3 regions of the Bifidobacterium sp. UTCIF-39 genome follow, and region 3 is predicted to be linked to each of the others. Evidence: riboswitches for the same ligand, from Rfam matches in the RefSeq annotation. Region 3 holds a riboswitch; each other region holds the start of a gene.
The links. Region 3 has a riboswitch for thiamine pyrophosphate ahead of thiS (sulfur carrier protein ThiS). Riboswitches for the same ligand answer to the same signal wherever they lie in the genome.

Region 1 (10,358 bases), on a different contig from region 3:
TTGCAGGCTTCGGAGAAGTCCTGATGCTCCTGCAGCAGATCCACCGTCAGCGGCTTGTCGAAGGTCTTCGGATACTTGGATCCGTTGGCCGGAGCCTTCTCGCCCTGATAGAGCGGCGTCGGGTAGGTCTTGAGCAGCTCGGCACGGCCCTTGTCGATGATCACACCGGCCATCTGCTGGGCCATGGGGTTCGTCTTGTCCCCCTTGTCGATCACGGCCACCGACTCGGTGAGGGAGTAGTTGCCCTCCTCCGGGTCCACGTAGTCGATCGGCAGGCCCTTGGCCTTGTCCGCGGCGGCCTGATGACGCAGACCAAAGCCCACGGCCACCTCGCCCGAACGGACGGACTTGAGCGGACCGGAACCGGACTGTTCGAGGTGCGGGCCGGCGTTCTTGTAGATGTCGGTGAGGATCTGCCTGCCCTCGTCACCGGTGCCGTAGGCACCCACGACGGCCTGCACCATCAGCCAGCCCGTGGAGGATCCCTCCATGTCCGGTACGGAGATCAGACCGGCGTACTTCGGATCGGCGAGATCCTTGAAGCTCTGGGGAACCGGCACGCCGGCCTCCTTGATCGCCTCGGTGTTGTAGAAGATCGCACCTTCCTGGGCGGTGGTGGGGCTGCGGTAGTCGGGGGCCTTGGTGTTCTCCGAGTCGCCGAGCAGCTTCGACTTGACGTCGGTGAGCGGCTGGAACATCTGGTTGCGTTCCTGCGCGGAGTCCACGTAGTAGGAGCTCATGGTGATCATGTCGGCCTCGAGGCTCTTGCCCTCGGCGAGCATCTTGCCGCCGAGTTCGGAGGTGCCGAAGCTCTGCATGATGTACTTGTCCTTGAATCCGTTGGCGTCGAGCGCGTGCTCGAAGGCGGCCACGGCCTCGTCATCGGCGTTCGTGTAGATCACGACCTGCTGGCTGGCTGCGGCGGTGCCGGAGAAGGCACCGAATCCGAAGGCCACGAGGATGGCGGCGGCCACACCGGAGGCGACGCCCTTGACCACGTTACGGCTGCGGGCACGCGGGTTGTTGATGGGCGGCAGCTGGAAGCTGGCGGCCTGCTCGGCGGTGGCCTTGACGCCCTGACGCACGGCGGCGGAGGCGGCTTCGGCGACCTTGACCTTGGCAGGCCTCTTGCGGGTGGCCAAGGCGATGAGGCCCTTGACCACGAGGTTGGTCACCAGGATGAGCAGCGACAGCGCGAAGATGTCGTCGAACTTGGCGAGGTGCTGCAGCGCGGAGATCTTGGTGGTGATCACCTGGGTCTTGGCGCCGGTGAGGAACACCACGGCGGAAATGGTGACCATCGCGTTGACGAAGTAGTATCCGAACACCTGCAGCACGGTGGGCAGCGCGTTCGGCGTGACCACGCGGACGATGGTCTTGAACCAGCTGTCACCCATGAGCTTGGCCGTGGTCTCCCACGAGGCGTTCATCTTCGACAGCGAGTCCTTCATCATCTGGTACGGGGTAGCGAAGTAGTGCACCACGTTGGCCACGATCAGAATCCAGAACGTGTTCTGCATGGGCGTGCCGGAGAAGGCGAACAGGAACGCGATACCAAGCACCATGCCAGGCACGGTGTTGATGATCGAGCTGATCGAGTCCACGAAGCGCTTGGCCGCGGCGGGCAGCTTGCTGCGGGAGGTGATCAGACCGGCGGCGTAGGCGAACAGGCAGCCGATGATGGCCGTCATCACGGCCACGTACACCGAATTGGTGAACACCTGCATGAGCTCGCTGGTGGTGAACAGCGCTGCGATGTGCGACATCGTGAAGTTGAGCTTGAACGGCCACATCTCGACGAACGGGATGAGCAGGATCACGGCGAACACGGACAGCACGCACACCAGGGCGATCACCGAGGCGATGCCGCAGAACGCATCACGCTTCTTGCCCTCGGGCAGGTCGATCTGCGAGACCTTGGAGTAGCGGATCGAGAAGCGCTCGAGCACGGCCATCAGGATGATGGAGATGATCGACGGGATGAGCATGAACACGGCGATCACGGCACCACGGTTGAAGTTCGGGATGCTGCCGAGCATCTGGTTGAACAGCGTCATGGCGAGCACATCGTAGGTGCCGCCGACGGAGGTCGGAATACCGTAATCGGTGAAGCTCAGGAAGAAGCTCTGGATGAACGCCACGCACATGGTGCCGATCAGTGGTCGTACCACGGTCATGAAGAAGGTCTTGATCGGCTTGTCGCCCATGATGTGCGAAACGATGATGAACTTCTTGTCCACGAACTGGAAGCTATTGTTGATCAGCAGGAAGCAGGTGGGCATGGTGTAGATCACGTAGCCGATGAGCAGGCCGTTGAAGCCGTAGATGTCGAACAGCTGGTGGCCGAACAGCTTGGTGATCAGACCTTCCTTACCGAAGGAGTAGATGATCGCGAAGCCGTAGGTGATGGTCGGCAGCAGCATCGGCACCTGGGTGAGCAGGGCGAGCGCCTTCTTGAACTTCGGCGGCAGGTTGGTGCAGTTCACCGTGTAGGCCAGCAGGAAGGCGAGCAGCACGGCCACGAGCGCGGACGCGGACGCCACCTTGAGGCTATTGAACACGGAGGTGAGGAATTCGGGCCGGGCCAGAATGGCGGAGTAGTTGGCCATGGTGGCCGCGCCGCTTCCGGTCTGGAAGGACTTCATGATCACGAGGACCATGGGGATGATGAGGAAGCCGATGAAGGCCACCGTCACCACGACGAGCAGTGCGGTGAGCTCCGGCTGACGGTTGCGTCGGGCCAGTTGCTCGTGATAGGGCAGCGGTTCGGGCGTGATGGTCTTTTTCTGCGCGCCCGCCTGAACGGATTCGACCGACATGACTCAGGCCTCCTGACCGGCGCCGGCCAGCACGGGCTGCTTGGCGTTCGCGCCGTCGGCGTCGTCCTCGAACAGGGAGTAGATGTTGTTGCGCTTGACTTCCAGCTGGTGGAGGATGAACTTGCGCACGAACTCGCTGGCGGGGTGGTGGATGATGTCGTCGGGGGATGCGTACTGGGCGATCTTGCCCTGGTTGAGGATCAGCACCTTGTCGCTCATCGTGCAGGCCTCTTCGGGATCGTGGGTCACCATGATGGTGGTGAGGTTGTACTGTTCCACGATCTGCTTGATCTTCTGCTTGATCGATTCCTTGATCACGCCGTCCAGTGCGGACAGCGGCTCGTCGAGCAGCAGCAGCTTCGGCTTCATCACCAGGGTGCGGGCGAGCGCCACACGCTGCTTCTGGCCACCGGAGAGCTCGTCGATCTTCTTGTTGAGGTGCTCCTCGAGACCGAGCAGGCTGATCATCTCCTTGATCTCCTTTTCGGTGGAGATGCCGGGGTTGTTCTTCAGACCGTAGGTGATGTTTTCGTAGGCGTTGAGGTTCGGGAAGAGTGCGTAGTCCTGGAACACGATGTTGAAACCGCGCTTCTCCATCGGCACGTTCGTCAGGTCCTCGCCGTTGTAGAGGATCTGGCCGCTGGTGGGCTGGCTGATGCCGAGGATGATGTTGAGCAGCGTGGTCTTACCACCGCCAGAAGGACCGAGAATAGACATGATCTGGCCGTCTCCGATGGTCAGGGAGATGCCGTTGAGGACGTGGGTGTCCCCGAAGGACTTGGTGATGTCTTTCAGTTCCAACATGATGTTGTCGCCTTTCGCGTCGGATTGGCGGCCGACGCACCGTTGTGTGTTCTATGTCTTTACTGCTACTGCTTGTTCTTCTCTTGAGTGGACCGGTCTGAACCGATCACAGTTATGATTCTTCCATCGGCGTCGGCGACGATGGGGTTACAGCGCTGAAGGTTCATAGAAAGAACGGTGAACAACAATCAAACTTACATGCGTTTTACGTAGTTTTTTGCACAACCGTATGCGGATACGCGTATCTTCGGACTGAACATCAACATCACAACCCAACTCCCACAAGGCCTGAGAATGCAAAACGGCAGCCCATCCGACGTTGTTCCAGTATGTAGAAATGACGTCGGACGAGCTGCCGGTTATGCCTTCGCGGTTCGGAACGGGATCGGATCAGGCCAGATCGTAGGCGTCCTCGAAGAAACGCCTCTCCAGATGCACGATCCTGCGGAACACGTCGGCCTCGGGACCGTCCACATGCGCGTACTCGTTGACGAGCGCGATCAGGCGTCCGGTCCAGGCACGGAACAGCTCGCCCTCGTGCAGGTCGACCCAGCCCTTGTGCGCAGGCACCTGCTGGATCACGCCGGCGTCGACCGTGCGCTTGGCCCAGGCCAGATACAGCCATTCCATGCAGCACAGCGCGGTGATGAGTTCCTCCCATGTGCCGTTCACGATCTCGGACAGGTAGTCGCAGTATTCGCGGTTGGCGGGGGTCTGCGGCGCGTTCTCGTACTGCTCGTCGGTCACGTGGTACACCTTGAGGAAGTTGGTGAAGTAGGGGGCCTCCTCGTCGGCGAAGAACTGCGACTGCTTGCGCAGCATCTCCTTGGTCTCCTCGCGCGGGGCCAATGCGATGGCATGGTCCATGATGCCCTGGTTGAAAAACTTGAAGTCCTGGATGAGGTAGGACACGAGCACGTGATCGGGAAGCGTGTCGTCGAGCAGTTCGTTGACGAATCGGGAGTTGATCGCCTTGTTCCAGTCCTCAGCAGCCGACATGTACAGCTGGTCGGCCACGCTTCCGGCCTCGGCGCCGAGGAACGCCCATTCGCCGCTGACGGATGCGGCCGCTTCGGGCACATGCTTGGTGGTTTCGCTCATGATGAGCTCCTTTCGGATTCGGATCAGTTGGAGGTAAGGGGCAGGTTCCAGTAGCCGGTGGCGATGGCGGTGCCCACGGCGATGGCGGGGACGATCAGCGCGATCGCATAGGAGACCCAATCGATGGCGTGCAACTGCGATACGCGGGCCATGGTCCGTGTATCCGACGCGCCGAATCCTCTGGCCTCCATGGCGGTGGCGAGCTTGGTGGCGCGACGGATCGACAGCACCAGCAGCGCGAACGCCTGCGAACAGACACGACGGATCGGATTGCCGTCGCCAAGACCGCGCGAACGACGAGACAGGCCAAGGGCCCGCCAATCCTCCTGCAGCAGCGTGAACATGCGGATGCCGGCGAGCGCGCCGTAGACGAACCGCGACGGCAGGTGCAGGATCTGCACGAGTCCGTCGGCCAGATCGGTGGGGTCGAGTCCGAGCACGAAGATCACACTCGGCACGGCGATCGCCGCCACACGCAGGAAGGTTGCCACTGCCAGATACAGCGATCCATCACTGATCACGATGGCCGCCCATGCGAAGTGCACGGTTCCGCTCGTCCGTCCGTACAGGGCGATGGTGACGAAACTGCCGACCGCGGCGATCCACACCGGCCAGGTGCGGCGCAGGACGACGAACGGGTTGATACCGCCGATCCACAGCAGGACCACGGACAGGGCAAGCTGGATGGAAGCGGATACCACGTCGAGTGTGGTGAACAACGGCAGACTCATGATGAGCGGGCAGATGAATCGGCTGACCGGGTTGAGTCGTGCGATGAACCATGACTGCGAGGCCGGTTTGACACGCTCGTGCCGCTGTTCCGGTGGCGTGACGGTGACGGTCATGCCGGCGGCTTGTGATTCACTCATCGTGCACTCCCCTCGTTTGCGGCCGTTGACGACACGCCGAAGTGTATGGGAATGGCATCCAACGATCGTACCAATGGCTCGTCGTGGGTCACCATGATCACCGTGCAACCCTGATCGCGGATTCCGGCGATCAGTTCCACCATCTGGCTCCATGTACGAAAATCCTGGCCGAAGGTGGGTTCGTCCATGACGAGCACGCGCGGTGCCGCGGCAAGCATGGATGCGACGGACAGTCGGCGCTTCTCCCCTCCGGACAGCGTGTACGGGTTGCCTGCAGCGAAACGCGACAACCGCAGACGCTCCAAAAGCTCATCGGCGATCGCATACGCCTCGTCGCTTTTGCCCATGGATTTCGGACCGATCGCCACCTCGTCGCGCACGGTGTTGGCGGCGAACTGATGCTCCGGCTCCTGGAACACCATGCCGATGCGGCCGAGCAATTCACGGCTCTTCCAATGGAATGGTTCGCGCGAGTTCGGTTTAGGAGCCAGATCGGATGCGATAAGCACCTGACCGGCCACAGGTTCGAGCAGTCCCGCCAGCGTGAGTGCGAGCGTGGACTTGCCGGCGCCGTTGGGGCCCATCAGCGCGTAGATGCGACCGCGTTCAAAGTCAAGATTCACATGTTCGCCCAGCGGCACGCCGTTACGTCCGAACGACAGATCCCGGGTGGACAGCACGATGCGCTCGTTCTCAACATCGTCAGTGGTGGCGGTGTCGGCGGTGTCATCATCGTCATCCGTGGGCGGGAAACTCGGAATCGCACGCCCCGGCACCCATGAGCCGCCATCGGCGAGAACATCACCCATGGTGGAGAACACCTCATCGGGCGTACCGTCGGCCAGCACACCGCCTTCATGGCTGTCGCCCGCGGCACCGAGCACGATCACGCGGTCGACCAGATCAAGCCAGACGTCGATATGATGTTCGACCACGACCATGGTCTGACCAGTGGACTCCACGACATGCCTCACCGCATCATGAACCTCACGCACGCCCGGTGGATCGAGATTCGCGGTGGGCTCATCGAGCAACAGCAAACCGGGACGCATGGCCAGTACGCCGGCCAATGCCAGACGCTGACGCTGACCACCGGACAGGTGCCGCGTGGAATGCGTGAGCTCAAGCGATTCAAGTCCCACGATGTCGAGCGACGCCCGGACCCGCTTCCACGTCTCGTCCTTGGGGACGCCAAGATTCTCACAGGCGAAGGCCACATCGTCGCCCGCACGTTCAAGGATGATCTGCGCATCCGGATCCTGCAACACCAATCCGGCCATACCGCGCGCGTCGTTGGCGTCCACTCCCCCGACGCTGAGCGTACCCTCGCGCACACCCTCGTCGTCACTGCCCAGCACGCCGGCCATGGCGGCCATGAACGTGCTCTTGCCGGCACCCGACGCGCCCAGCAGCAGCACGCGCTCGCCGGGACGGATCGTCAGATTCACATGACGCAGCGCGAAGTCCTTGCGGGTGGAATGACGCCAGCCCCAGTCGCGCGCCTCAACGCCGACCGGGGCCGCCTTCTGGAATACGGAATCGTTCACCGATCAGACCAGCGCCTTGGCCCTGCCGGACTCGAAACGGTCGAGCACGCCGGTGGCGGCGATGGCACGCTGCACGAACCACATGAGCAGGCCGGCGATCACGGCACCGGAGATCAGCGTGGTCACCAGATAGGACAGACCGTAGGTGCTAAAGAAGCCGATGCCCACGCGGCTGCCGAACGGGGAGAACTCGAACAGGTAGTTGCCGAAACCGGACAGCAGACCGGAAAGGGTGGCGGTCAGCGGGTTCCACACGCGGTAGCGCACCACGATGAAGATGATCTCGGCGAACACGCCTTGGACCAGACCGATGATGATCGAGCCGCTGATGCCGAATACGCCGCCGGCGCCGATGATGTATTCGATGCAGGCCGCGATCAGTTCGGCGTAGATGGCCGCGCCGGGCTTGCGCACGATGATGGCGGCCAGCGGACCGGCGAACAGCCAGAAGGCGCAGACCAGACCGTTGAAGCCAGGGAGCACGGCGTCAAGGGCGGTGGTCGGGATCTTGTAGATCAGATCCCAGCCGGCGAAGATCACACCGGATGCGACCGCGATGATGGATGCGACGACTATATCGACTACGCGCCAGCGCAGATTCGTCTTGGCGATGGTTTCAGACATGTGAGTTGTGCCTTTCCTCTCCATGGGGAACGCCGGTTGCGTTCCGCCACAAGGCACGGGAAAACGAGAGACATCCGTGCGCCGGCATTACCCGGTATACGTTCATACGGTCGAAGCAGTGCTTCCTCTCAGCCTTCGCATTCTGTGGGATATGCGAAAGCCCCCGTGTCCGAAGCTGATACTACACGGGGGCCTTACAAAGTGCAATGGTCAATTCCGCGAAATCATGGGAATCGTCGATGAACGGTTCCGTAGATCTACGTAGTTCACCATGATTGGCGGAACGACCGCACGTAATTTTGGGTTACCGGGCGAGCTTGCCGAGAATCAGCGCCTCGGCGAGGATGTTCTTCTTCAGACTCGGCAGGTCGATGGACTCGTTGGGGCTGTGCGCGTTGGCCTTCGGGTCCTCGGGGCCGGTGACCAGCACCTGCGCCTGGGGGAAGATACGCTGCAGTTCGGGGATGAACGGGATGGATCCGCCTTCGCCCTTGTTCGCGGGCTCCACGCCGAACGCCTCGGCCAGCGCCTCCTCGGCGTCCTTGACGGCGGTGCAGTTGGGGTCCATGGCCCAGCCCTTGCCGTTCTCCAGCGACTCGACGGTCACTTCGGCGCCAAACGGGGCGTTTGCCTTCAGGAACTCGGCGAGCGCGCGCTGCGCCTCCTCGGGCTCCTGGTTGGGCGAGGTGCGCATGGACAGGCGGAAGCGAGCGGAGTCGGCGATCACGTTGAACGAGCCGTCCACGGGATGCGCATCGAAGCCGATCACGGTCACGCTGGGCTTGGTCCACAGACGGGAGGCGATCGAATCAGTGCCGGCGAGACGATAGCCGGGCACCACAGCGGCGTCGGCGCGCAGGGACTCCTCGTCAAGATCGCGCTGGAGTCCGCCGATCGGCTCCTCGGCGAGCAGGCCGGGCACCACGAGGTTGCCGTCCTTGTCATACATGGACGCGATGAGCATGGATGCGAGCGTGTTCGCGTCGAGGATCGGACCGCCGAACTGGCCGGAATGCACGGGGTGGCCGAGCACGCGCACGGTCACGTCCACGCAGGTGTTGCCGCGCAGGGAGGTGGTCAGACTGGGGATCTCGGCGGACCAGTTGCCGGAATCGGCCACGATGATCACGTCGGATTCGAACTCGGCGGCATGCTCTTCGATGAACGGGATGAAGCTGGGCGACCCCATCTCCTCCTCGCCTTCGATGAACACCTTCACGTTCACACCCAGATCGTCTCCAAGGGCGTGCAGCGCGCCGGAGTGGATGGCGATGCCGCCGCCATCGTCGGCCGCGCCACGGCCGTACAGACGACCGTCGTCCTTGGCGGTGGCGACGAACGGATCGGTGTCCCACTCCTTGGGATCGGGAACCGGCTGCACGTCATGATGGGCATACAGCAGTACAGTGGGCGCCTGGGGATCCACGATGCGCGAACCGACGACCTCCCACGCACCGGGCGTGCCATCCGGGTTGCGCGACTGGACCACGCGAGCGTCCACGCCCTCCTCACGCAGCACCTCGGCCACGAATTCGGCGGAACGCTTCATATGATCGGCGGTGATGCCCAGCGCCGACACGGATCCCAGTGCGATCTTCCGGGATAGCACGTCAACGACCCGCTGCCAGTCCTGATCCACGCGGGAGCGCAGCTCGTCGAAACCGACCTGTGCCATATAATCATCCTCCTTGGCGATTGGTGTCATGTGGCTGTATAAACCCTATGAGTCTAGGCGTCACCGTAACCTGCTCGTATGACATGGAACCCTTTCAAACGTTCTGAAGACAAGGAAAAGGCCGAACAGACGCCGGAAGAGACGCCGCAGAGCAACGGCAAGAAGAATCGTCCCACTCCGAAGATGAAGGATGCGCAGGCCGCCAAGATCCGCCCGCTGGTCCCCAAGGACCGCAAGGCGAGCAACAGGGCCGCCCGGCAGAAGATGCGCGCGAAGCAGGACGCCGAATACGATGCCATGAAGACCGGCGATCTCAACCACATGCCCAAGTCGGAGCGTATCGACTACCGCATCTACATCCGCGACTATGTGGACGCCCGTTGGAATCTGGCGGAGTTCATGATGCCCTTCGTCATCATCATGCTGTTCTGCTCGATCTTCGTCACCTCGATGTACCCGCAGCTGACGCTGTGGCTGATGGTCATCATGTACGCATACTTCATCGTCGCGATCATCGACATCGCCGTCATGTGGCGCGGACTGAAGAAGAAGCTCATCGCCAAGTACGGTGAGAAGTCCGTCGCCAAGGGCACCCGCTCGGGCAGCTACGCATGGTCCCGCGCCATGCAGATGCGCCGTTGGCGTCTTCCCCGCCCGCGCACGCAGAAGCGCGGCCAGTGGCCGAACTGACCGAACCGACCGAACCGATCAGGAATGAGACTCAATTGGTCTGAACCTGATCTGAGCCGCGAGCGAAACCCGCCCGTTACGAACAGCCACGTCGTCGTCCAGATTCTATGCTGGATACGACGTGGTTTTTCTGTACCGCATCACTAATCACCAATGAATCAGCAATCATCAATGCGTGCATGCGCGGTTCACCGACACAAAGGAGCTGACGTGACCTTGGCAACCGAAT
Region 2 (10,358 bases), on a different contig from region 3:
ACGATCGGCGATCCACCATTCCGCCGTGACGATCCTGACCTCCGCCACGATCCTCATCTGTGCCGGAATATCGGTGAACCTCATCGCCACCAACGGCGTGATCTCCGAACTCGGCACGCTCATCGGTCGCGGTGCGTTCCTCTCCATGCTCATGATGTTCGTGTTCCTGCCATGGCTGCTGCGCGTCACCGACCCACTGATCCAGCGCACCACCATGTTTCGCATCCCCTCGCGGAAATAATCGCGCGGACCTGATCACGAATCATCCATACAACCCATTCAAACTCACCTATCTGTAGTCCAGTTGTCAAAGACCCAACTAAGGAGTTTTCCCATGATGCACATGTCATCCGGCGGTTCGCTGCGATCCATCGTCGCCGCATCATCCGCCATCGCCGTGCTGACCGCATCCATCTTCGGCATCGGCGTCGCCTCGGCCGGGGAACCGTCCGCGACGGCGGCATCCGCCACGCGCACCGTAGCCGACGCCTCCGCGATCGGAGAGCCGTCATCCGGCAAGAAAAACGAGGTCGTCTATGTCAAAACCGCGGCCGACGGTGCCGCACAGGGCATCTACGTCGTCAACGTGTTCGATGCGAACGCCGCAACCGACATCGACGATCCATCCGACTACACGAACGTCACCAACCTGACGACGGACCAGAAACTCCGACAGCAGGACGGTCACGTATCACTGACCACCACCGCCGACCAGCCGTTCTACTACCAGGGGGACATGGCTGCAGACACCCCCCTGCCATGGACCATCGCGATCACCTATACGCTCGACGGCACGACCATCGACCCCGATGACCTTGCGGGCAGGAACGGCGACCTCGACATCACGCTCGCCATCAACGCCAACGACGATGACACCGTCAAGGACTTCTCCGAAAGCTACGTGCTGCAGGCGCAGGGTACGTTCCCGCAAAACGCCTATGACATCACCGACTCCGACGCCACGTTGGCGACATCCGGCAGCAACACCGTGGTCTCGGCCATGGTGCTGCCCGGGGAATCCCAGACATTCCACATCCACGGCACCGCCAAGGACTTCCAATACTCCGGATGGCAGATCGCCGGCATGAACCTCGACCTCGCCATCGACCTGAGCTCGCAGGACACCTCGAAACTCACCGAACAGACCAGCAAGCTTGAAGACGCCACCACCCAGCTCGCCGACGGTTCATCGCAGCTCGCCGATGGGAACGCGACCTTGGCATCCGGCGCGAACACGCTCGATCAGGGCCTCGCCGCGCTGCACAATGGCGCGAGCAGTGTGAACACCGGAGCCTCGCAATTGGCGGACGGAACCGGCTCGCTCGCCGCCGGTGCACAGGGTGTCCAACAGGGTGCCACGTCACTCGCCCAAGGCACACAGACGCTGGCCTCCGGTTCGCAACAGCTCGCCAACGGCGTCAACGCACTCACCACCGGTGTCGGCGCTGTCTCCGCGGCAGTGCCACAGCTGACCTCAGGCGCGAACACGCTCGCCCACCAGCTTGGCGAATCCAGCAACGACCCCTCACAGCCGACGCTGAAGGACGGCTGGCAGAACCTCCACAGCGGCATCGGTGCACTCAGCACTGGAAGCAGCCAGTACCAGACAACACTGAAACAAAGCCAGCAGACCGCAGAAACCGCCGCGCAGCAGGCGGCGCAGCAGGCCGCTGCCGCCCAGCAGCAAATGCAGACCGCACTGCAGGCCTACGTCGTCGATCCGCAGAACGCCGACAAGCAGGCGGCGCTTAATCAGGCCATCGAAGCGTTCGCCAAAGCCAACCAAACGGCCGGCGCCTACACCGGTAGCGCCCAGGCGCTCAAGCAGGCATCCGACGGATACGCCCAGCTCGGCGATGGCATCGACTCGCTCAACACCGGTGCCGCAACACTGAACAACCAATTCGACGCCACGCAATCCTCCACCGTCGCCGGCGGTGCCGCACAGCTCGCCAACGGCATGAATCAGGTCGCACAGGGACTGAACGCCATGCCATCCGACTCGCTGGACGCACTGAACACCGCAGCCAAGCAGGTCGCGGACGGATCCGCCGCAGTCAATGCGGGCGCATCCGAACTCGCCTCAGGCTCCGGAACCCTTGCAACGGGAGCGTCCACGCTCCATTCCGGCGCGTCAACACTCGCACAGGGGACAAGCGAACTGGCCGACGGAACGCAAAACGCCAAGTCAGGTGCCAGTCAACTGGCCGAAGGAGCGCAGACGGCGGCCTCCGGCACCCGAACCCTCGCCGAAGGGAATGCGGCGCTCGCCGAATCCGTCAACGGCATCGACCGCAAGGTGCTCGACGAACTGCAGAAGACCATTGACGACAAACTCGGTACCGGTTTCACGCCGCATTCGTTCGTCGCGCCCGACAATACCAACGTGGATCGCGTGCAGTTCACCTACGTGGTGTCCGGCGTTGACAAGCCCGAAACGGACGACAATGCGAACGGCTCCGCCGCTGCTAAGGATGCCGTCAGTACCGCCGATGACAAGGCGTCCCAGGAAGGCATCATCGCCCGGGTCAAGGCATTGTTCGGTCTGTGATCCACGGTCGCCGTCATGTAATGACGGCGGGTGCTACCACAAACCATTACGACACGCCAGATCAATATGGGGAATCGCGGTATGCAGTGCTAGCGTGAATCATGTCCACACGGGTGCCCAAATGCGAGGGCTGAGATCGGAAAGCGTCCGAGACCGTAGAACCTGGTCGGGTAATGCCGCCGTAGGAAGTTAGGAAAGTTCATGCAGAATCCTGCACAATCACAACGGTTCCCCTACGTTTCGATGCGTGACGGTTTCGATCTGTCGGCATCGCTCGTCGTCGGACCGCAGGACATTGCCAATGGCGTCATCACCGATGTGGTGGACGACGCGCTGCGTGGCGGAGTGACGTTCATCCGCGTTTCCGCACGCCACGTCACCGCCCGTGATCTCGCCGGTCTGGCCCAGGATGTGGCCCAGATCATCGAGGACAACGACAAGTCGGACTCCGTCGCCCTGGTGCTCGACGGTCGTGCCGACGTCGTCTGGCAGTGCCGCAACAAGGGCATCAAGGTCGACGGTGTCCATCTGGGACCGAACGATGTGGAACCGCGCGAGGCACGTGAACTGCTCGGCGATGACGCCATCATCGGCCTGTCCGCCGAGATCGAGGGTCTGGTGCCGATCCTCAACGAGATCCCGGAGGGATGCATCGACTACATCGCGGCCACCCCGTTCCACATGGCCACCCCCGAGCTCGAGGCCGCATCGGCCGCCGACGAGCACGGTACCCTGCTCACCGTGGATCGTGTGAACACCATGGCCACGGCCTGCGTGTACCCGGTGGCGGTCGTCGGGGGAGTGACCGTCGACGACATCGCCACGCTGGCCGGGACCAAGGCCGCCGGATGGTTCGTCACCAAGGCGATCACCGAGGCGTCGGATCCGCAGGCCGCGGCCCAGGCCATGGTGGATGCATGGAAGTCGGTGCGTGGCGACGCCCGTCACGGTTACGCCAAGCGTGCCGAGAAGCCTGCCGCCGAACCCTCGGCCGAACCCGCCGCCGAGAAAAAGTTCACCAACGCCAAGGATGCCAAGGCCGCCGCCAAGCTTGCCAAGCAGCAGCGCGTCGACATCGCCGCCCGTGACTCCAAGCAGCGTGACAAGGCGCACATCCGCAAGACCAAGACCGTGCATTTCGAAAACCAGCACGGCACCTACGATCTGGAAGTGCCGTACACCGAGATCAAGCTGTCCGACACCCCCGGAGTCGGACCGAACCCGCCGTTCATCGACTACAGCACCGAAGGCCCCAAGTGCGATCCGAAGGAGGGTCTGCAGCCTCTTCGCCTCGCATGGATCAAGGACCGTGGCGATGTCGAGGAGTACGAGGGGCGTCGTCGCAACCTCGCCGATGACGGCAAGCGCGCCATGAAGCGCGGCAAGGCCACCAAGGAATGGCGAGGCCGTCGTCACAACCCGATGAAGGCCAAAGACCATCCGGTGACCCAGATGTGGTACGCCCGCCATGGCATCATCACCCCCGAAATGAAGTTCGTCGCCGAGCGCGAGAACTGCGATGTGGAGCTCGTGCGTTCGGAGCTGGCATCCGGTCACGCCGTCATGCCGTGCAACATCAACCACCCCGAGGCTGAGCCGATGATCATCGGCGAGAAGTTCCTCACCAAGCTCAACGCCAACATGGGCAACTCCGCGGTTACCAGCTCCATCGATGAGGAGGTGGAGAAGCTCACGTGGGCCACCAAGTGGGGTGCCGACACCGTGATGGACCTGTCCACCGGCAACGACATTCACACCACGCGCGAATGGATCCTGCGCAACTCCCCGGTTCCGATCGGCACCGTGCCGATGTATCAGGCCCTCGAGAAGGTGGAGGACGACGCCTCCAAGCTCAGTTGGGAGCTGTTCCGCGACACTGTGATCGAGCAGTGCGAGCAGGGCGTGGACTACATGACCATCCACGCGGGCGTGCTGCTGCGCTTCGTGCCGCTTACCGCCAACCGCGTGACCGGCATCGTCTCTCGTGGCGGTTCGATCATGGCCGAGTGGTGCCTGCAGCACCATCAGGAAAGCTTCCTGTACACGCACTTCGACGAACTGTGCGACATCTTCGCCAAGTACGACGTGGCGTTCTCATTGGGTGACGGTCTGCGTCCGGGTTCGCTGGCCGATGCCAACGATGCCGCCCAGCTGGCCGAGCTCATGACTCTGGGTGAGCTCACCCAGCGCGCCTGGGCCAAGGACGTGCAGGTGATGATCGAGGGCCCGGGCCACATTCCGTTCGACACCGTGCGCATGAACATCGAACTGGAGAAGGCGGTATGCTCCGGCGCTCCGTTCTACACGCTCGGACCGCTTACCACCGATACGGCACCCGGCTACGATCACATCACCTCCGCCATCGGCGGTGTGGAGATCGCCCGCTACGGCACGGCCATGCTGTGCTACGTCACGCCGAAGGAACACCTCGGTCTGCCGAACAAGGACGATGTGAAGCAGGGTGTGATCGCCTACAAGATCGCCTGCCACGCGGCCGACATCGCCAAGCATCATCCGCACGCCCAGGACCGCGATCTCGCGATCTCCAAGGCGCGTTTCGAATTCCGTTGGCTCGACCAGTTTAACCTTGCCTACGATCCGGACACCGCCATCGCCTTCCATGACGAGACGCTGCCCGCCGAGCCGGCCAAGATGGCGCACTTCTGCTCCATGTGCGGACCGAAGTTCTGCTCCATGGCCATCAGCCAGAACATCCGCAAGAAGTTCGGCAACGCGGCGCAGCAGGAGCAGCTGGTGCAGGACACCATCTCCGGCAAGGTGCCGGCCGTCGATGTGGCCGCTCAGGCGGTCGCCGACAGCGGCGTGCGGTCCGGTGCCGCCATGAGCGCCGAGGACATCGCCGCGGGCATGGACCAGATGAGCGAGAAGTTCCGCGCCCAGGGCGGCAAGCTCTACGCCAAGGCCAGTGAGTGATTCGATGAGCTGGTGATTCGGCGATCTGATGATTCGCACGATCCGGTTGATGATGATCTGACGTGGTCATCGTTATCGACCGGATCGTGCATATTCGTGCGCACGGATTCGTGTGCGTTCAGCCTCGATGCCGGCGCAGCTCCGGACGGCGTTCAACCCGTTCGAACGCGGTCATGAGATCATCCGACCGGATCGCACTGCGATTATCCTTGGCCGCGACCAGCGCCGCCTCGGTCCATATGGCGCACACCTCGGCACCGCTCCAGCCCTCGGTGCGGGCGGCGATATCGGCCAGTGGCAGTTCCCCTTCGGTTCGGAGCGCGCGCTCCTGCACGCGCAGAATCCCCAGCCGGTCATGCTCACTTGGCATCGGGAACGGAATTTGCCAATCGAACCGTCCCGGACGCAGCAGCGCCGGGTCGACGTCCTCGATGCGGTTGGTCGCCGCGACCACCACCACATTGCCCTTGGATGCGAATCCGTCCATCAACGTCAGCAGTTGCGCCACCAGACGCTTGCCCACGCCGTTCGTGTCGGCGTCGCGGGACCCGGCGATGGAGTCGATCTCATCGAAGAAGATAATGGCCCGCCGATCGCTTTGCGCGGCGGCGAAGATCATGCGCAGCGTCTCCTCGCTGTCTCCCACGTATTTGCTGACGATGGTCGGTCCGGAGACGAGGTAAAACTGCGCGTCGGCCACATTGGCGATGATTCTCGCCAGATGGGTCTTGCCGGTTCCCGGTGCCCCGGTGAAGATCACGCCCTTGATCGGTTTCGCGCCGATCGCACGCATCTGCGCGCTGTTGCCCAACTGGGTTTCGATCAGCTCCTTGGCGCGGACGATGACCTGCTCGTATCCGCCGAACGATGCGAAAGTCAGTGACGGATCATCACTTGGGGTGATCCGGTACTGCTTGATGTCGTCGTCATGGTCGCTTTCGCCGGGTCTGATCGCCGTGGGCCACAGCACCCGTTCGATGCCGAACAGATCGGTGAACTCCACGGTGTTGCCCGGCATGATGGACTGCGGATAATCGCCCTCTAGGATCTCCAGCCCATCGGAGGTCTCCAGTATGACGCAGTCGTCAAGCGCACGTCGGACCACGCCGACGCGGGATTTCAGCGGCCAGGCCGATTCCGGCGCCTTCACGTAGAAATCTGTGCCCACCAGCATCACGTCGCCGATGTCGAGCACCTCCTGATGAGGAAAGGTCAGTTGCGTGGCGTGGCCGTTCGGCATCACGCCGTAGTAGTGCACGCGCCCCTCGTCGTATCCCGTGATCCTCACCAGCACGCCGTCCTGCCGCATTGCGCCGTCGCCCATCATGCTCCCCTCGATCGGATATCGAATACCACACATCATACGGTTCATGCGATCCGTCGTCGTTGCGAGGTTTGCAAGGCAAATGCGATGAAAACGGGCAGTATTCATGAGGCATGGCGTAGCGCAGGCATGTCCATGAGTACCATGGTGCTCGGTAATGCTTCTTTTTCAGATAGAGGGTATGGCAATATGCCGAAGATGTTCGGAACCGATGGTGTTCGTGGATTGGCGAACCGTGATCTGACCGCTCAGTTGGCGCTTGATCTTGGCGATGCAGCCGTGCGAGTGCTGGGCGATGACCAAAGCGAAGGACGCCGACGTGCGTTGGTGGGCCGCGATACGCGTGTCTCTGGCGATTTCCTCGCCGCCGCGCTGTCGGCAGGCATGAGCGCCGGCGGATTCGATGTCATCGACGCGGGCATCATCCCCACGCCTGGCGTGGCCTATCTCACGTCCGTGCTGAACGTTGAGATGGGTGCCGTGATCTCCGCGTCGCACAATCCCATGCCCGACAACGGCATCAAGTTCTTCGCCCGCGGCGGCTTCAAGCTGCCCGACGCCAAGGAGGACGAGATCGAGGCGGTGCTCGGCAAGGACTGGGATCGCCCCACCGGTGCCGGCGTGGGCCGCATCTCGCACGATACGGAAACCGCCACCAAGCTGTACATCGACCATCTGGTCTCCTCCATCGCGCCGCTGAACGACGACAAGACGCAGACCAAGCCGCTGAAGGGTCTGAAGATCGTGGCCGACTGCGCCAACGGCGCCACCTCCGTCGTGGCCCCGACGGCTCTGCGTCGCGCGGGTGCCGACGTGATCGTCATCAATGCGTCCCCGGACGGCTACAACATCAACAAGCACGCCGGCAGCACGCATCCCGAGCAGCTGCAGGCCATGGTCAAGGCGTCCGACGCGGTGATGGGTGTGGCGTTCGACGGTGACGCCGACCGTTGCCTCGCCGTGGACGAGGATGGCAACATGGTCAACGGCGATCAGATCATGGGCATTCTGGCCCGTGCCAAGAAGCGTGAGGGCAAGCTCAACCACGACACGCTCGTCGTGACCGTGATGAGCAACCTCGGCCTCAAGCTGGCGCTCAAGGACATGGGCATCAAGACCGTGCAGACCAGCGTGGGTGATCGCTATGTGCTCGAGGAAATGCTCAAGGGCAACTATTCGCTGGGCGGCGAGCAGTCCGGCCACGTGATCAACCGTGAGTTCGCGACCACGGGCGACGGCACGCTTACCGCGCTGACGCTGTGCAACGAGGTCGTCAAGTCCGGCAAGAGCCTCAAGGAACTGGCCGCCGACTTCCCGCAGCTGCCGCAGCAGCTTGTCAACGTGCCGAACGTCGACAAGCTGGCCGCCAACACGAACGCCAAGGTGCAGGCCGCCGTGGAGCGCGAATCGAAGCTGCTCGGCGACACCGGCCGCGTGCTGCTGCGCCCGTCCGGCACCGAGCCGCTGGTCCGTGTGATGGCCGAGGCCGCCACTCAGGAGCAGGCCGACGAGGTGTGCGCGCGTCTGGCCCAGGTCGTGGCCGACGAACTCGCCCTGTAACACCTTCATCGGGTCCGATTCCGCGCGTGTCGCGCGTATGCTCGCGCCTCTCGCCGTCGGTTGCGACGGTGCGGGGCGCGAGCCGTTCAACGGCCTGTGCACTTACCGCCTCGCTGATTCGAATCATCGACTCAGCGAGGCAGGGTACTGACTCAGCAAGGTACTGACCCAGCAAGGTACTGACTCAAAGGAGAATCGTTATGTTTGGAAAGAACACCAAGATCGACATGGGCCTCAATCGCGATGTGGAACTCATGCTCAAGGACGCCAAGGCCAACGATGGTCTGCTGCCCATCGTGCAGGCGGGAGAGCCCGTGCTGCGTCAGCAGACCGCGCGCTATACCGGTCAGCTGACGAAGAACACGCTGAAGAAGCTCATCGAGACCATGCGTCACACCATGATCGAGGCTCCCGGCGTCGGCCTCGCCGCCACACAGATCGGGCTGGGGCTCGCCCTCGCCGTGGTGGAGGACCATGTGCGCGACGACGAGGACGATCCCCGCGAGGTGGCTGAATTCCCATTCCATGCGATCATCAACCCCGTGTACACGCCGGTGGGGGAGAAGACGGCCAGCTTCTATGAGGGCTGCCTGAGCTTTGACGGATATCAGGCGGTGCGACGTCGTTGGCTCGACATCACCGCCGAGTGGGACGACGAGAACGGCCAGCACCACAAGGAGCAGCTGCACGGCTGGCCGGCACGCATTTTCCAGCATGAGACCGATCATCTCAGTGGCGAACTGTACATCGACAAGGCCGAGATCCGCAGCCTGACCACCTACGACAACCTTGAGGACTACTGGTGCGAGGATCCGGTGCCCACCGACGCCGCCCGCGAGCTCGGCTTCGAGTTGTGATTCGATGCGTGTTGTCGACGACGTGACCGGGGCATGACCGGCATCGTCATCGGCAACACGCATCTTTTTCCCGACGTTCCCGACGATGCGATGACCCGGATACTCGGCGTGTCGCAAAGTCGTGCCTTGTGATATAGTCAATATTTGTGTGTGCCATTAACGCGGCATATGTTAGGGCTGCGTTCGAGTGGGACATCCCGGATTCCACGGAAACGAACCGGTAACGGCGAGTTGAGGATGAAGGGCCATCGGGCCGGTGGACTGTGGCTGATACGACTTTCCGATTCATGGAACGTGTCTTCATGCCGCGGCGTGGCGGCTCCACAGAAGAACAGTAATCCATGTGAATCGGAGAACTTAAGTTGCCTACGATTGAACAGCTCGTCCGTAAGGGACGTCAGCCGAAGCCCAAGAAGTCGAAGACCTTGGCGCTGAAGGGCAGCCCGCTGCGTCGCGGCGTGTGCACCCGTGTCTACACCACCACCCCGAAGAAGCCGAACTCGGCACTGCGTAAGGTCGCCCGTGTGCGCCTTTCCTCCGGCATCGAAGTCACCGCCTACATTCCGGGCGAGGGCCACAACCTGCAGGAGCACTCCATCGTGCTCGTGCGCGGCGGCCGTGTGAAGGATCTGCCGGGTGTGCGTTACCACATCGTGCGTGGCGCGCTCGATACCCAGGGTGTCAAGGACCGCAAGCAGGGTCGTTCCCTGTACGGAGCAAAGAAGGCGAAGTAAGAGAAATGTCACGTAAAGGACCCGCTAAGAAGCACCAGCTCCTGCCCGATCCGATCTACGGTTCGACGGTGGTTGCTCAGCTCATCAACAAGATTCTGCTCGACGGCAAGAAGTCGATCGCCGAGAACATCGTGTACTCCGCGCTCGATATCGTCAAGGAGAAGACCGACCAGGAGCCCGTTTCCGTGCTGAAGCGCGCTCTGGACAACATTCGTCCGTCCCTCGAGGTGCGTTCCCGCCGAGTCGGTGGCGCCACCTACCAGGTGCCGGTCGAGGTCAAGCCGAACCGCGCCAACACCCTGTCGCTGCGCTGGCTGACCGACTTCTCCCGCGCCCGTCGTGAGAAGACCATGGCCGAGCGTCTGGCCAACGAGATCCTCGATGCCTCCAACGGCCTC
Region 3 (9,314 bases):
TACGACTGGCATTACGACGGGGATGGATCGCACAAGCTCCACGGGTTCACCCATCCCCGTCGCGCGCTGATGAACGCGTTGCAGGATTTTAAACTCAACGAGGTGGAACGGAACTCCATCCTGCGTCACATGTTCCCGCTCACGCCGATACCGCCCAAGTACATCGAGGGCTATCTGGTCACCATGGCGGACAAGATCAGCGCCACCCGTGAGACGTTCTCCCTGGCAAGATTCTCCAGACCGCAGCTTGCCCCGGTGCCGGAACGTCTGGCCCTGACCGCCGGCGTCGATCCCGCATCCGTTCGTTCCGCATCCGTTTCTCATGAACAAGATTCGCGGGGGGAGGCCGAGTTGCAGGAGGGGACTCGGTGAATCAGATCGTGACTGCGAACGCGGGAACGGCTGGCATCATCCTGTATCTGGAGTGTCTGTTCTTCTGGGCGGTGTGCTATAGCTTCCTCGGTTGGGTGTACGAGACGATACTCGTCTCTGTGCAGGAACGGCGGTTCGTGAACCGCGGATTCCTCAACGGACCGCTCTGCCCGATCTATGGGACCGGCGCGGTGGTCGCCATCGTGGTACTCACCCCGCTCAAGGACACGCCGATGTCGTTGGTGACCATGTTCCTGCTGGGTGCGGTGGGCGCATCGGTACTCGAATACGTGACGTCATGGGTGATGGAGAAGGCGTTCCATGCACGATGGTGGGATTACTCGCACTTCAGATTCAATATCAACGGACGTATCTGCCTGATCGGCGCGATCATATTCGGCGTATTCGGCGTACTGATCGTGGATGTGGCCCAGCCGTGGGTGGAACAATGGACCGCGATGATCCCGCTGCCGCTATTCCATACGATCATCGCGGTGCTGATGGTGACGATCCTCGTGGACTTCCTGATCACCGTGATCGGCCTCAGCGGCTTCGCCCGGCGTCTGGCCGAATTCTCCCAGATATTGGAACGCAGCCGCGACATCATCCGCGAACGACTGGGCGATTATGCGCTCGACCCGATCGAGGCGTTGCAACGATACAGTGACGCCGCCGCGGGACGACTGCAGTCGTACAAGGGAGCCGCCGCGGACCGGATGCGTGATCTTGCCGACAACCTTCCCGATCTGCCGGGACTGGTCACGCGCGTGCAGGGGATCAGCCGGCTGTACGACACGCTTACCAATGCGCTCAACGCGCAGCAGAAACGTATGATCCGCTCGTTCCCCCGCATGACATCCGTTGACTATGGCGAGACGATCAAGCAGCTGCGTGAGATGCTGAATCGCAACGATCGCAAACATGATGATCGCGATCGTTGCGACAACGATCGGTGATACAGCCGCACAGAACGACTATCAGTGCATCAGTGCAAATATCCCGTGGTGGGACTGGACGGCACAGCCTGTCCTTCGGTCACCTTGCCAAGACCGGCCAGATAGGCGGCACGTCCGGCGGCGATCGCATCCTTGAACGCGCGGGCCATGAGCGGAATGTTGCCGGCGCTCGCCACGGCGGTATAGGCCATCACGGCATCGGCACCCATCTCCATCGCATCGCAGGCCTGGCTCGGACGTCCGATGCCCGCGTCGATGATCACCGGCACGTTCGCATTGTCGATGATGATGCGAATGAAGTCACGCATACGCAGACCCATGTTCGAACCGATCAGCGAACCCAGCGGCATCACCGCGGCGGCACCGGCTTCCTCCAGCTGACGGGCTGCGATCGGATCCGGGAACATGTACGGCATGACCACGAATCCCTCCTTTGCCAGCATCTCCGTGGCACGGATCGTCTCGGCGTTATCGGGCAGCAGATACTTGGTCTCATGCTCGATCTCCACCTTCACGAAATCCGTGTGGCACACCTCGCGGGCCAGTCGGGCGATGCGCACAGCCTCCTCCGCATTACGGGCGCCCGACGTGTTCGGCAGCAGGGTGATGCCCTCGGGAATGTAATCGAGCACGCTGTTTTCCGTGGTCTGTGCACGACGAAGCGCCATCGTGACGATCTGCGTGCCGGCATGCTCCACCGTGGCCTTGATCAGATTGAGATCATACCGGCCGGATCCCAGAATGAAGCGGGACTCGAACTCATGGCCGCCAAGATTCAGCGGCTTGTCGACCACTTCGGGCATAGGGGCTGCAGTGCCTACCGGATTCGTGACCGCGGGCTGCGGCGGCAGGGGAGTGGCGGCTACGGATTCCTCAGTGACGGGATTGGGGATCATGATTGGCTCCTTGATTGATGACGGAGATTGATAACGGAATGAAATGATGCTGAACGTGATGTCCGGTGTTCGACGCGCGCGAACTCAGCCGCCTTGAACGAACTGAACGATCTCCATGACCGACTGATCAGTGAGCATGACATCGTCACGCTTCTCCCGCGGCACGATGGCACCGTCGAGCTCCACGGCCACTCGTTCGGCACGGTAACCGTGCGACTCCAGATAGTCGGCGACGCTGACCGGCGTATCCAGCGTGACCTGTTCTCCATTGACCTGCATGAGTTCCTCCAAACTCGGCGAATATGAAAAAAGGGCGCACGAAACCAAGCCGTACCCTGCGTGGTGCGCCCGTTCATGAACCCGTCATGCCATATTCGATTATCGTCGTGGATACGGAATCGTTGGAATGAATAGCAAAGCAACTCCATAATCCACCATGGATGATGCGGAGTGATGATCATGCACTGCGTTGCGCAATCGATGACGATTCCTTACGGCGGCATGACCCGCATCAAGTCCACGGTCGAAGCGAAGCTTCCTCTCAGCCCAACGGCTCCCGTTCGTACACCAATCACCCTACCTGCTCGTGCAGACGCCGGCGCGCCGAACACGGTAAGGTGGGAATACGGTTCCCGAATCAGGGAACACCGATCGAAGGGAATATCATGATCGTCACCACTACCCCCACCGTCGAGGGCTACACCATCACCGGCTATTACGGCATTGTGTTCGGCGAGGTCATTTCCGGTGTGAACATCCTCAAGGATCTCGGAGCTGGCCTGCGCAACGTGTTCGGCGGCCGCAGCCAGGGTTATGAGAACGAGCTGGTCAACGCGCGCGAGGAGGCGCTCGCCGAAATGCAGCAGCGCGCCTCCGCGCTCGGCGCCCATGCCGTGGTGGGCGTGGACATCGATTACGAGGTGCTTGGCCAGGGCGACATGCTCATGGTCACCGCATCGGGAACCGCGGTCCAGCTCGCCGCCAAGGCCTGAACGACGCGGGATGGCCGCTGTGTTTCCGTGCCGTCGGCCGAGGACTCCGTCCAGCCGTGAATTCAAGATGTTGAACGATTGAGCACACGGGCGCAAGGAGAACGACTTCATGGAACCGCAGCAGACGCAGACGACCACGGCGAAACCGCGCATCACGCTTTCCGACGATCAGATCGACCGGTACGCGCGGCATCTGATCCTCAAGGGCGTGGGCGTGCGTGGACAGAAGCGTCTGCTCGCGGCGAAGGTGCTGATCGTCGGAGCCGGCGGTCTGGGATCCCCTGTCGTCCTGTATCTGGCGGCGGCCGGCGTGGGCACACTCGGCATCGTGGATGACGACGTGGTGGACGTCAGCAATCTGCAGCGTCAGATCATCCACGACTCCGACAGGGTCGGCATGTCCAAGGCGGAATCCGCGAAGGAAAGCATCGTCAGACTGAACCCGGACGTGACGGTGAACGTGCATCGGACCATGTTCGACGCCGGCAACGCCGCCGAACTGATCGCCGACTACGACGTGGTGGTGGACGCCACCGATAACTTCGCTGCCAAGTTTCTGATCAATGACGCCTGCGTGCTCGCCGGGAAACCGTTCGTGCACGGCGGCGTGGTGCAATTCGCCGGGCAGGTCATGGACTACGTTCCCGGGCAGGGGCCGTGCTATCGGTGCATCTTCCGCGATATGCCGGCGGCCGGTGAAGTACCGACCTGTAAGGAGGCCGGCGTTCTGGGAGCCGCCGTGGGCGTGATCGGCAGTCTGCAGGCCGTCGAGGTGGTGAAGATGATCACAGGGACGGGGGATCTGCTTACCGGGCGGATGTTGACCGTCGACATGCTCACCATGAGGATTCGCGCGGTGCCGTTGCCGGAACGGGAACCTGACTGCCCGGTCTGCGGCGATCATCCGACGATCACATCGCTCGATCCGGACCGGTATGTGCAACCGGCCTGTGCGATCTGAGTGATCTGACCGTGCGATCTACCGGCGCGACGAATCGTCTACGATGGCGCTCACTGCCCACCAGTCACCGGCCATCAGTCACCAACTATCAGCCACATTCATCATTCATCACGTACTTATCCATCAACCAATGTGATCGCAGGGGGAAACGAAACCGATGATCGGAAACGACATGTTCGACGAGGACGAGATACGGCAGATCTCTCCGGAGGAGTTCGCCGCATTGGACTACTCCACGGTTACGCTATTGGACCTGCGTGAACCGCATGAGGTGGAGGCTCACGGCATTGACGGCGCGATCAACGCCCCGTTCGACCCGTTGGCCCGTGTGCTGCGTACCGTTCCCAAGGACAAGCCGGTCATCGTGTACTGCAGCGAGGGAAGCTGGAGCGAGGAAGTGGCGCAGTTGCTGGCGGACCGCGGCTACGACGCGGTGAACCTCACCGGAGGCTTCCAGGCGTACGAGCGGTATCTCGCCCAGCGCGGATAGCCGCCGTATAGCCGGAGCGGCGCGAATTCGCTCAGGCGGGGCCGACTCGCACTGTCGCGATGTCCTGAGAGACTGTAGTGTTGCTGGACCCAGCAATATTCAACACGATTGAGGAGTGACAGGGAACACATGTCTCAGGTCAGAAGCTACAAGGAAGCGGGGTTCGATTCTCTTCTCGAAGAGCTCGAATGGCGCGGTCTGGTCAATCAATCCACTGACAAAGAGCAGCTCGCCGCGGCTCTGGACGGCGATCCCATCACCTATTATTGCGGCTTCGACCCCACAGCCGCCTCGTTGCACATCGGCAACCTCGTACAGCTGATCAACATGCGTCATCTGCAGGAGGCCGGCCATCATCCCATCGCGCTGGTCGGCGGCGCCACCGGTCTGATCGGCGATCCCCGCCAGTCCGGCGAACGCACGCTCAACCCCAAGGAAATCGTTGCCGGATGGGCCGACCGTCTCAAGGCGCAGATCGGCCGTTTTCTGAAGACGGACGGCGACAATCCCGTGCGGTTCGTCAGCAACTACGACTGGACCGCCGAGATGAGCGTGATCGACTTCCTGCGTGATGTGGGCAAGAACTTCCGTCTGGGCACCATGCTCGCCAAGGACACCGTGGCCCGTCGCCTGAACTCCGAGGAGGGCATTTCCTTTACCGAGTTCAGCTACCAGGTATTGCAGGGCAATGACTTCCTGCACCTGTTCGACGAATACGGCTGCACGCTGGAGCTGGGCGGCTCAGACCAGTGGGGCAACCTCACCTCCGGACTCGATCTGATCCGCAAGGTGCGCGGCGAGAGCGTGAACGTATTCACCAGCCCGATCATCACCGACGCGCAGGGCAAGAAGTTCGGCAAGTCCGAGGGCAATGCGGTGTGGCTGGACGCCACCATGCTCAGCCCGTACAAGTTCTACCAGTTCTGGTTCAACCGCCCCGACGTGGAGATGGAAAGCCTGCTCAAGGCGTTCACCTTCCTGCCGAAGGACGAGATCGAACGTCTGGTGGAGGAGAGCCGTACGAATCCTGGCGCTCGCGAGGCCCAGCGCACGTTGGCATGGGAGGTCACGAGCTTCGTGCATGGCGAGCAGGCCACGCAGGAGGCCATCGATGCGGCGGCCGCGCTGTTCGGTCGCGGCGGTGATCTGACCGCGCTTGACGAGGGCACGCTTGAGGCCGCTCTGGAGGGTCTGAAGGTGGACGGTGCGTTCCCGCAGGCCAGTGCCGGCGAGCGCATCATCGACGTGGCTGCGGCGGCCGGACTGTTCAAGTCCGCGTCTGAGGCCCGTCGTGCGATCAAGTCCGGCGGACTGTACCTCAATAACGCACGTGTGGAAGATCAGGAACAGACATTGACCGACGGTGATTTCCTGCAGGATCGTTTCGCCCTGCTTCGCCGCGGTAAGAAGGCATTGGCAGCAGTGGAGGAGACTCGATGAGCGAAGAACGTAATCATTCCGCGGGACGCGGAGGACATTCCGGCGGCTACGGCAAGGGTCGTGGCAACGGCGGCTACGGCAACCGTGGCGGCAAGTCGTTCGGTGGCGGTCGCGGCCGTGATGATCGTCGTGGTGGCTATGGCAACCGTGGCGGCAACGGCGGTGGCCGTCGTTTCCAGCGTGACGGCGAGTTCCGTCGCTACAACGACGATCATGGCGATCGTCGCGAGAGCCGTGACGGCGAGGATTCCCGCGGCGGCTACAAGGGTGGTTACAAGAAGAGCTACGGCCAGTCCGGCCGCGGCAACGGCGGTTTCCGTCGTGATGGTGAGCGTCGTTTCGATCGTCGTGACGGTGAACGCCGCTTCGATCGTCGTGATGATCGTCGTGATGGCGGCCGTCGCGATTTCCACCATGATGACCGTCGCTTCGATCGTCGCGATCACGATGGTGAGCGTGGCGATCGTCGATTCGAGGGCCGCCGTGAATTCCGTCGTGATGATCGCAGGGATGACCGTCGCGATGGCGAACGCAAGAACTTCCGTCGTGATGGTGAGCGTCGTTTCGATCGTCGTGATGGTGAGCGTCGCTTTGACCGTCGTGATGATCGTCGCGACTTCCACCGTGATGATCGCAACGGCGGTTTCCGTGGTGATCGCGATCGCCGTGATGATCGCAGGGATGACCGTCGTGATTTCCGTCGTGACGGCGACCGTCGCGATTTCCACCGTGATGATCGCAAGCCTCGTCGTTCGTTCGACGACAAGCCTCGCAATCCTCGCTACGCCAAGGATGATGAGCGTGAGTTCAAGGGCGGCGAGCGTCACGATCGAGGCAGTCAGTACGACCGTGACGGCAAGGGTTCTCACTCCTTCTATCAGGGTGGCCGTCGTAACTCCGACGGTACCGTGTCGTATCCGTCGCAGAATCCGTACACGGCTCGCCGTCCCAACGAGCCCAAGATGCCGAAGGGCCTGGAATGGTACATGCTGTCGCCGGACGAGCGCGAGCGTCTGCGTGGTCTGAGCAAGGAGCATGCCGAGAACATCGGCCTGCATATGCTGGCTGCATACACGCTTGAGGAAAGCGACCCGGAGTGGGCGCTCGAGCACGCGAAGTGGATCGCCCATCAGGCATCGCGCATCGACATGACCCGTGAGACGCTGGCTCTGGTGGCCTACCGTCAGGGCGACTACAAGCTCGCCCTACGCGAGTTCCGCACCGCATACCGTATGAACGGCTATGTGGATTACCTGCCGTTCATGGCCGACTGCGAGCGCGGTCTGGATAATCCGAAGAAGGCCATCGAACTGGCCATGTCGGATGACGCCAAGATGCTGCGTGGCGAATCCAAGGCCGAGATGTTCCTTGTGGTGGCCGGCGCATACGCCGATCTGGGGAACTGGGACAAGGCCATCGATATGGTGCATACCATCGGTCGGTCCAAGGGCATCTCCGGTGAATACCGCATGCGTGCGGTGCAGGCCGAGCAGTATTTCCTCGAGCAGGCCGGTCGTGCCGAGGACGCCGCCAAGCTTGATGATTTTGTGGGCCGTCTTGAGGACGAGTACGCGGATGCCGAGGATAACGGCGACGAGATCATCGACAATGATCTTGAGGACATCGATGACGAGCTGCTCGAAGGTCTGGGCATCGACCCGACGGCGTTCGACGATGAGGATGAGGAATCCGACGACGAGGACAACGGCGAGAACGGTGAGGAATCCGAGGATTCGGATGCCGATTCCGACGCTGTCTCCGATGAGGATGACGTGACTTCCGATGAGGTCGACGTGGTGTCCTCCACCGTCAATGAACTCGACGAGCATGACACTGACGACGACAACCCGCGCAACGCCGATGACGAGGAGACTCTCCCCGCCAAGGAAACGCAGCAGGGTGCCGACGCCGATGCCGACCCCTCCGATCCGGACGCCGTTGACGGTACGGAAGACGAGGAGACCGACGACGGCGATGAGCATGCCTCGGAATCCGAATCCGGCGACGAACAGGCTGAATAACGGCAGTCATATCACGGCAGTCACGAGGGGAACGGCATGACGCAGTACATCAAGGGCACGGACATTTCGATCAGCGAGCGGTATCGACTGGCGCTGCTGGATCTCGATGGCGTGGTCTACCGGGGCAAGAACCCGGTGGAGTATGCTTCGGAATCCATCCGACAGGCACAGTCGGCGGGCATGCTCATGGAGTACACGACGAACAATTCGTCGCGATTCCAGGCCGTGGTCGCCGAGCAGCTGCGCGGGTTCGGTCTGGACGTCGAACCGTGGCAGGTCATCACCTCCTCGGTGGTGGCCGCCCGTATGGTGGCGCATCATGTGCCGGCGGGTGCCAAGGTGCTGGCCGTTGGCGCGCCGCATTTGCGTGAGGAGGTGACCCGCGCCGGGCTGACGCTGGTCGACCGCGTGGAGGATGAACCGGCGGCCGTGATCCAGGGATGGTACCCGGAGATCACGTGGAACGAGCTGGCATCCGCCGCGTTCGCCGCCCAGCGTGGAGCCCTGTATCTGGTAACCAACCGTGATCTGACCATTCCCCGCGAGCTCGGCATCGCGCCGGGCTGCGGGTCGCTGGTCAACGCGGTGATCGAAGCGGTGGGCCATCAGCCGGCGGGATCGGCGGGCAAGCCGGAATCCGCCATGTATGACGAGGCCCGTCAGCTGGTGGCCGATTCCCTCGCCGAAACGTCCGGGGAGCGCGTTGAGCCGGTTGCCAAGGATCAGTGCCTTGCCATCGGCGACCGTCTGGACACGGATATCGAGGCAGGAAACCGTGGCGGCTATGATTCGCTGGTGGTGCTCACGGGCGTGTCCAAGCCGAACGAGATCGTGCTTGCCGATCCGGTGCTGCGTCCCACGTTCATCGCCAAGGATCTGCGAGGCCTGAACGAGCCGCATCCGCAGGTGTTGCAGCAGGATGATGGTTTCTGGGTGTGCCGTGATGCCGTGGCCCATGTCGTGGACGGTGTCCTGCAGGTGAGGGAGAACGGTGACGTCGATGCGGCGCTGTCGTCGTTGGACGCACTGCGTGCCGCATGCTGCGCGGTCTGGCAGGTGCTTGATTCCGGTGTGGAGCCGGACGCTCTGAGCATTCCCGAATTCCATATCTGAGGGTGCCTTCATGACATCAATCGATATGGCATCAACCGATTCCCGTGTACGTGATGATATGCATGATCATGCC

Region 1: linked by a shared signal. The riboswitch ahead of EP30_RS08750 (ECF transporter S component) and the one ahead of thiS (sulfur carrier protein ThiS) in region 3 are both predicted to bind thiamine pyrophosphate.
Region 2: linked by a shared signal. The riboswitch ahead of thiC (phosphomethylpyrimidine synthase ThiC) and the one ahead of thiS (sulfur carrier protein ThiS) in region 3 are both predicted to bind thiamine pyrophosphate.

Annotation. Positions count from the first base shown of each region.
Region 1 is NZ_JEOG01000021.1:34,500-44,857, forward strand. It holds gene EP30_RS08725 (extracellular solute-binding protein) at 1-2,819, opposite strand, end outside; gene EP30_RS08730 (ABC transporter ATP-binding protein) at 2,823-3,623, opposite strand; gene EP30_RS08735 (TenA family protein) at 4,014-4,724, opposite strand; gene EP30_RS08740 (energy-coupling factor transporter transmembrane protein EcfT) at 4,748-5,593, opposite strand; gene EP30_RS08745 (ABC transporter ATP-binding protein) at 5,590-7,140, opposite strand; gene EP30_RS08750 (ECF transporter S component) at 7,144-7,764, opposite strand; TPP riboswitch at 7,820-7,941, opposite strand; gene EP30_RS08755 (dipeptidase) at 8,069-9,439, opposite strand; gene EP30_RS08760 (DUF3043 domain-containing protein) at 9,518-10,129, shown strand; gene lpdA (dihydrolipoyl dehydrogenase) at 10,346-10,358, shown strand, end outside.
Region 2 is NZ_JEOG01000006.1:133,363-143,720, reverse strand. It holds gene EP30_RS04210 (RND family transporter) at 1-241, shown strand, start outside; gene EP30_RS04205 (hypothetical protein) at 335-2,551, shown strand; TPP riboswitch at 2,651-2,757, shown strand; gene thiC (phosphomethylpyrimidine synthase ThiC) at 2,753-5,485, shown strand; gene EP30_RS04195 (26S protease regulatory subunit) at 5,604-6,812, opposite strand; gene glmM (phosphoglucosamine mutase) at 6,999-8,369, shown strand; gene EP30_RS04185 (peptide deformylase) at 8,570-9,226, shown strand; gene rpsL (30S ribosomal protein S12) at 9,589-9,960, shown strand; gene rpsG (30S ribosomal protein S7) at 9,966-10,358, shown strand, end outside.
Region 3 is NZ_JEOG01000002.1:236,771-246,084, reverse strand. It holds gene EP30_RS02005 (HD domain-containing protein) at 1-372, shown strand, start outside; gene EP30_RS02000 (putative ABC transporter permease) at 408-1,328, shown strand; gene EP30_RS01995 (thiazole synthase) at 1,358-2,224, opposite strand; gene thiS (sulfur carrier protein ThiS) at 2,309-2,503, opposite strand; TPP riboswitch at 2,695-2,794, opposite strand; gene EP30_RS01985 (putative heavy metal-binding protein) at 2,887-3,216, shown strand; gene EP30_RS01980 (HesA/MoeB/ThiF family protein) at 3,368-4,177, shown strand; gene EP30_RS01975 (rhodanese-like domain-containing protein) at 4,335-4,667, shown strand; gene tyrS (tyrosine--tRNA ligase) at 4,797-6,107, shown strand; gene EP30_RS11050 (lipopolysaccharide assembly protein LapB) at 6,104-8,128, shown strand; gene EP30_RS01960 (HAD-IIA family hydrolase) at 8,165-9,241, shown strand; gene EP30_RS01955 (hypothetical protein) at 9,252-9,314, shown strand, end outside.